3 regions of the Nonomuraea sp. NPDC004580 genome follow, and region 1 is predicted to be linked to each of the others. Evidence: predicted binding sites of a transcription regulator. Region 1 holds the regulator's gene; each other region holds the start of a gene.
The links. The regulator HrcA, encoded in region 1, represses chaperone genes, less so after heat shock. The targets are predictions, from matches to a motif close to TTGGCACTCTCNNNNNGAGAGTGCCAA.
Positions count from the first base shown of each region.

Region 2: a site for HrcA is predicted at 838-864, ahead of ABZW11_RS39690 (DNA starvation/stationary phase protection protein). Genes of this name have one in related genera too.
Region 3: a site for HrcA is predicted at 621-647, ahead of groES (co-chaperone GroES). Genes of this name have one in related genera too.

Region 1 covers NZ_JBEXLH010000018.1:78,890-81,152, reverse strand. The annotation lists gene hrcA (heat-inducible transcriptional repressor HrcA) at 279-1,292, shown strand; gene dnaJ (molecular chaperone DnaJ) at 1,304-2,263, shown strand, end outside.
Region 2 covers NZ_JBEXLH010000069.1:2,260-4,522, forward strand. The annotation lists gene ABZW11_RS39680 (VIT domain-containing protein) at 1-232, opposite strand, end outside; gene ABZW11_RS39685 (MerR family transcriptional regulator) at 229-828, opposite strand; gene ABZW11_RS39690 (DNA starvation/stationary phase protection protein) at 945-1,412, shown strand; gene ABZW11_RS39695 (alkaline phosphatase PhoX) at 1,680-2,263, shown strand, end outside.
Region 3 covers NZ_JBEXLH010000043.1:18,461-20,723, reverse strand. The annotation lists gene ABZW11_RS32580 (methyltransferase domain-containing protein) at 1-213, opposite strand, end outside; gene groES (co-chaperone GroES) at 734-1,048, shown strand; gene groL (chaperonin GroEL) at 1,123-2,263, shown strand, end outside.

The DNA of each region.
Region 1 (2,263 bases):
GAGGCTGTTGCCCGTACTGGTGTGGTCCCTGCGGCGGCTGTCCTTGTGGGGGCGGTCCGTACTGGGGCGGACCGTAGCCTGGCGGCGGGCCGTACGCCGGAGGCCGGGAATCGTCGGTCATGAGGGCAAGTGTGAGGCCTGTCGCTCACAGGAAGCCAGACAGCAGTTGGGACGCGGTGTTATCGCACCTTGTGGGCGAGAGCCGTACACTTGGCACTCGGGAACACAGAGTGCTAGACACCACGTTCCTGTAAGGGACAGAGGCAGGAGGTGAGCACGTGCTCGACGATCGGAAGCTGGCGGTGCTCCGGGCCATTGTCGAAGACTACGTGTCCACCAACGAACCGGTGGGCTCCAAGGCGCTGGCCGAGCGTCACAATCTGAAGGTCTCCCCGGCGACGGTCAGGAACGACATGGCCGCGCTGGAGGAGGAGGGCTACATCACCCAGCCCCACACCAGCGCGGGCCGCGTGCCGACGGACAAGGGCTATCGCCTGTTCGTCGACCGGCTCTCCCAGGTCAAGCCGTTGTCGGCGGCCGAGCGGCGGGCGATCGAGACGTTCCTCGCCGGCGCGGTCGACCTCGACGACGTCGTCACCCGCACGGTCCGGCTGCTGGCGCAGCTGACCAGGCAGGTGGCGGTCGTGCAATACCCGACGCTCAACCGTTCGACGGTCCGGCACGTCGAGCTCGTCCCGCTGACCGACCGGCGGGTCATGCTCGTGCTGATCACCAACACCGGCCGCGTCGAGCAGCGCGTGGTGGAGCTGCCCGAGGCGGTCGAAGACCACCGCATCGCCAACCTGCGCGCCGTGCTCAACGCCTGCCTCGACGGCTGCGGCCTGAGCAGCGTGCCCGAGCTGGTGGCCGACCTGCCGGAAAGGCTCCCGATCGAAGACCGGCCCGCCGCGGCGACGATCCTCTCCGTGCTGCTCGAGACGCTGGTCGAGCGGCACGACGAGAAGATCGTGTTCGCCGGCGCGGCCAACCTCGCCGGCGCCGACTTCGCCACCGGCCTGCGCGACGTGCTGGAGGCGCTTGAGGAGCACGTCGTCCTCATGCGGCTGCTCGGCGAGACAACCTCAGACACCCCGTCCGCGCTCACCGTGCGCATCGGCTCGGAAAACCCGTACCTCAGGGGCACATCCGTCGTCGCGACCGGATACGGTTCTGGCGACAACCAACTGGCCCGGCTCGGCGTTCTGGGGCCGACCAGGATGGACTATCCCGTGACGATGGGCGCCGTGCGCGCGGTGGCACGCTACGTCAGCCAGATCCTGGCTGCATCATAAGAGGTCGATAAGTGGCAAACAGCGACTACTACGCCACCCTCGGGGTGCGCCGTGACGCTAGTCAGGACGAGATCAAGAAGGCGTATCGCCGGCTCGCCCGAGAGCTGCACCCTGACGTGAACCCCGATCCTGACACACAGGAGCGGTTCAAAGAGATCACGCAGGCCTACGAGGTGCTGTCCGACCCGAACAAGCGCCAGATGTACGACCTGGGTGGCGACCCCTTCGGCGGCGGCGCGGGAGCGGGCGCCGGCGCGGGAGGTTTCGGAGCGGGCTTCCCGTTCAGCGACATCATGGACGCCTTCTTCGGCACCGCCACCGGTGCCAGGGGGCCCCGCTCACGTGCCCGCAGGGGACGCAACGCCACCATCAGGGTCGAGCTCGACCTGCGCGAGACGGCGTTCGGCACCACGCGCGAGCTGGCCGTCGACACGGCCGTGCTGTGCGACATCTGCCACGGCGCCGGCACCGCGCCGGGCACCCACCCCGACACCTGCGACATGTGCAGCGGGCGCGGCGAGATCTCCCAGGTGACGCGGTCCTTCCTGGGCCAGGTCATGACCTCGCGGCCCTGCCCGCAGTGCGGCGGCTTCGGCAGCATCATCCGCAACCCCTGCCAGGAGTGCTCCGGCGACGGCCGGGTGCGCACCCGCCGTACGATCAAGGTCCGCATCCCCGCGGGCGTCGAGGACGGCACCCACATCCAGCTCGCCGGCGAGGGCGAGGTCGGCCCGGGGGGCGGCCCGCCCGGCGACCTGTTCCTCGAGATCGCCGAGCGGCCCCACGAGATCTTCGAACGGCGCGGCGACGACCTCCACTGCACCGTCCAGATCCCGATGACGGCCGCCGCGCTCGGCACCGTGCTGTCCGTCGAGACCCTCGACGGCGCCGAGGAGATCGACGTCCGGCCAGGCACGCAGTCGGGCCAGGTCATCACCATGTACGGCAGAGGCGTCCAGCGCCTCAACGAG
Region 2 (2,263 bases), on a different contig from region 1:
AGCCGGTCACCGCCGCCCTGTCGGGCAGCGGGAAGACGTACGTGGCCTCAAGCGTCACGTCGTACGGGTTCGTGAACCCCTGCGTGACCTCGACCCCGGCGATCAGGCCCGAGATGGCGGCGGTCACGTCCACGCTCTCCAGCGGCAGGTTGCCGCGCTCGGTCAGCAGCGCGCCGAACCCGGCGTCCGGCACCGGAAGGCACCGCGCGGGCTCCAGCGAAGTGATCTTCATGTCAGCTTCCTCTCTTCGAGCACCGCGAGCAGCGGCCCGGCCGCCGCCAGCACCGCCTGAACGTCCTCATCCGACAGCGCCCGCCTCCCGTCGAGCACCAACCGCACCCCATCGCCCAGCCTGACCCCCGTGACGACCCCGGCCGCCTCTTGGGCACGGGCGGCGACGTCACGCACCGGCTCCTCCGGTGGGCTACCCGGCCGCTCGGCCCAGAAGCGCGCCCGCTCCCCGCCCCCTCCGGCGGCCGGGGCGGGGCCGGGGCGGGGGAGCGACCCGTTCAGGCCGGACGCCTGCTCCAGGGTGTGGTCGGTGGCGCCGGTCAGGGTCGTCTGGATCTCGGCGATCGAGTGGCCTGCGGCCTGCATGCGCTTGACGGCCACGAGCTGCAGGAGGTGACGGCGGCCGTAGCGGGCGATCCTGCCGCGCCGGGTCAGTGGCGGGTCGAGCAGCCCGATCGTCGTGTACCACCTGATCAGCCGCTCCCCGGGCACATCACGGACCCGTCCGTTCGCGGAGTGTCCGGCGGTCGCCGCGCCGTCGCGCAGCGCGCGGGCCGCGTGCTCGGCCAGCTCGCCGATCGTCCAGGTCTCGCTCATACCTCCACAATGACACTGTCATTGTTACAGTGTCAACGTGCTCGTGTGGCGGAAGAACCGCAGGCCGAAAACCGTTCTAAAGGTGTAAAAGCCGACTGGCGGGGAGGAAAGTACGCATGGCTACAATCACCGGACCACTCACGGGCGACGCCAAGAACACCGTCGTCGAGGCCCTCCAGGGCGCCCTGGTCGATCTCATCGATCTGTCCCTGGTCGCCAAGCAGTCCCACTGGAACCTCATCGGCTCCCACTTCCGCCCCATCCATCTGCAGCTCGACGAGGTCACCGACCTCGCCAGGACCCACATGGACACCATCGCCGAGCGCATGGTGGCCCTGGGCGCCAACCCGGACGGCCGCGCCGCGACCGTCTCCCGCGAGACCAAGCTCCAGCAGCCGGACGGCGGCTGGCTGGAGGACGGCAAGGTCGTGGCGACCATGACCGACATCCTGGGCGGCATCAGCAAGCGCATGTACGAGCGCATCGCGGCCACCGAGGAGGCCGACCCGGTCAGCCAGGACCTGCTCATCGCCGTGGCGCAGGAAGTCGACAAGCAGCACTGGATGTTCCAGGCACAGCGCTGAGCCGAAGGCGCGCGCGACGAAGGAGAGCCCGGGCGTGCGGCCCGGGCTTTCGTGTGTCCGGGCCGTTGCCCGGGCCGTTGCTCGGGCCGTTGTCCGGGCCGTTGCTCGGGCCGTTGCTCGGGCCGTTGCTCGGGCCGTTGTCCGGGCCGTTGCCCGAGCCGTCCCACGCGCACCGGTGGCGAGGTTTGCGCAGAGTTTGGTTTCGCGAGTCCTTGCCATTCATGTCGGTGCGGTCGACTAGCGTGGCACCTAGAGGGAGGCCCCACGATGTCGCACAAGACTCTCCTCCGCACGGGCCCGCTCTTGCCGGGCGGCATCAGCCCGTACGGTCCGCTCGGACTTCCGGGCCCCGACGGCCTGGCGCTGCCCCCTGGGTTCACCGGCCGGGTGGTGGCCCGCAGCGGTCACAAGGTCGCCGGCCTGACCTGGCACGCGGCCCCCGACGGCGGCGCCTGTTTCCCCGACGGCGCCGGCTGGATCTACGTGTCCAACTCCGAGCTGCCCCTGCTCGGCGGCGCGTCGGCGCTGCGGTTCAGGGCCGACGGCAGCATCGGCGACGCCTACCGCATCCTGTCGGGCACCGACCTCAACTGCGCGGGCGGCGCCACGCCGTGGCACACGTGGCTGTCGTGCGAGCTCGGCCACCGCGGCCGCGTCTTCGAATGCGACCCCTACGGCGCCCGCGCCGCGCGTCCCCGGCTGGCGATGGGGCGCTTCAAGCACGAGGCCGCCGCCTGCGACCCCGAGCGGCGGGTCATCTACATGACCGAGGACGAGCTCGACGGCTGCTTCTACCGGTTCAGGCCGGGCGACTGGGGCGACCTGACGGAGGGCACGCTCGAGGTGCTGTG
Region 3 (2,263 bases), on a different contig from region 1:
CGCGCCGAACTTGGCTCTGGCCCGATGCCGCAGCCCCGCCTGGGTGAGCGCGGCGGAGGTAAGCGCCGCGTCGTACGTCTTGCGCAGGGTCGTGGCGGCGGCCACGGGATCGGCGCCCGCCAGCTCGCCCGCCTCGGCCAGCGCCCGCAGGCCGCGCGGGGTCAGCAGCTCGGTGAAGGCGTCGAGGTCCACGTCACCCGACGTTAGCGCCACGCCCGCCGTCCTCAGGACGGGGAGACGCGCCTCAGGGGGAGCCCCAAGGACGGGGAGACGCGCCTGAAGGGAGGCGAGGCGCGGGCAGATGAGATGCGGGCGGGTGAGATGCGGGCGGGGGATTAGTGCGGGGGGACCTGGGCGGGGGACCTGCGCGGGGGGACCTGCGCGGGGAGACCTGCGCCCGTGGGGACCTGCGCGGGGTGGTGCGGGTAGGAGGCGTGCAGGTGGGTAGGGCCGGGACGGGTCGGCGTCGTGGTCCGAGCGGGCGGGAGCGGCGTGGCCGGTGAGGCGAACATTCGTGCACGTGGGAGACTGGACCAGGTCAACGGCCTGTTCGGAGCTCTGATCGCTCTCAGCAGACGCGTTCGTGTTGACTGTCAAGCCCCTCTTGCATATGTTTCCTGTTGGCACTCTCCCCTTGAGAGTGCCAACGTGCGACGAGGCAGGTCTGACACCCGCGACGGCAGGCCCAGCTGGTCGCCTCTTCTAGATCATTCAAATCTGAAGGGGAGGTCCGATCGTGACGACCGCCACCAAGGTTCCCGTTAAGCCGCTCGGCGACCGCATTGTGGTTCAGCCGCTTGAGGCCGAGCAGACCACCGCTTCCGGCCTGGTCATCCCGGACACCGCCAAGGAGAAGCCGCAGGAGGGCAAGGTCCTCGCGGTGGGCCCGGGCAACTGGGACGAGGACGGCGAGAAGCGGATTCCGCTCGACGTCTCCGAGGGCGACATCGTCCTCTACAGCAAGTACGGCGGCACCGAGGTCAAGTACGGCGGCGAGGAGTACCTCGTGCTCTCCGCCCGCGACGTTCTCGCGATCATCGAGAAGTAGGCCGGATGTGTCGAGCCCCGGGCGCTCTTGAGGGCGGCCGGGGCTTTCGACGCTAGGAGAGGAACTTTCAGACAATGGCGAAGATCCTGGAGTTCGACGAGGACGCCCGCCGCGCGCTCGAGCGCGGCGTGAACGCCCTCGCGGACGCCGTCAAGGTAACCCTCGGCCCGCGGGGCCGTAACGTCGTCATCGACAAGAAGTTCGGTGCGCCGACGATCACGAACGACGGTGTGACCATCGCTCGTGAGATCGAGCTGGAGGAGCGCTACGAGAACCTCGGCGCCCAGCTCGCCAAGGAAGTGGCGACCAAGACCAACGACATCGCGGGCGACGGCACCACCACCGCGACCGTCCTGGCCCAGGCCATGGTCCGCGAGGGCCTGCGCAACGTCGCCGCCGGCGCCTCGCCGCTGTCGCTCAAGCGCGGCATCGACAAGGCCGCCAAGGCCGTCAGCGACCGCCTGCTGTCGACCGCCCGCGAGGTGGCCGACAAAAAGGAGATCGCCAACGTCGCCACGATCTCCGCGCAGGACGCGCAGATCGGTGACCTGATCGCCGAGGCGTTCGACAAGGTGGGCAAGGACGGTGTGCTCACCGTCGAAGAGTCCAACGCCATGGGCATGGAGCTCGAGTTCACCGAGGGCATGCAGTTCGACAAGGGCTACCTGTCGGCCTACATGGTCACCGACCCCGAGCGCATGGAGTCCGTCCTCGAGGACGCCTACATCCTGCTCACCCAGGGCAAGATCTCCTCCATCGCGGACTTCCTGCCGCTGCTGGAGAAGATCGCCCAGACGAAGAAGCCGCTGCTCGTGGTCGCCGAGGACGTCGAGGGCGAGGCCCTGGCCGTCCTGGTCACCAACAAGATCCGCGGCACCTTCACCTCGGTGGCCGTCAAGGCCCCCGGCTTCGGCGACCGCCGTAAGGCGATGCTGCAGGACATGGCCATCCTCACCGGCGGCCAGGTCGTCAGCGAGGAGGTCGGCCTCAAGCTGGAGCACGTCGGTCTCGAGGTGCTCGGCACGGCCCGCCGCGTCGTCGTCACCAAGGACGCCACGACCATCGTCGACGGCGCCGGTGACGCGCAGGCCATCGAGGACCGCGTCAAGGAGATCAAGATTGCCATCGAGCAGTCCGACTCCGACTGGGACCGCGAGAAGCTGCAGGAGCGGCTGGCCAAGCTGGCCGGCGGTGTGTGCGTGCTGCGCGTCGGCG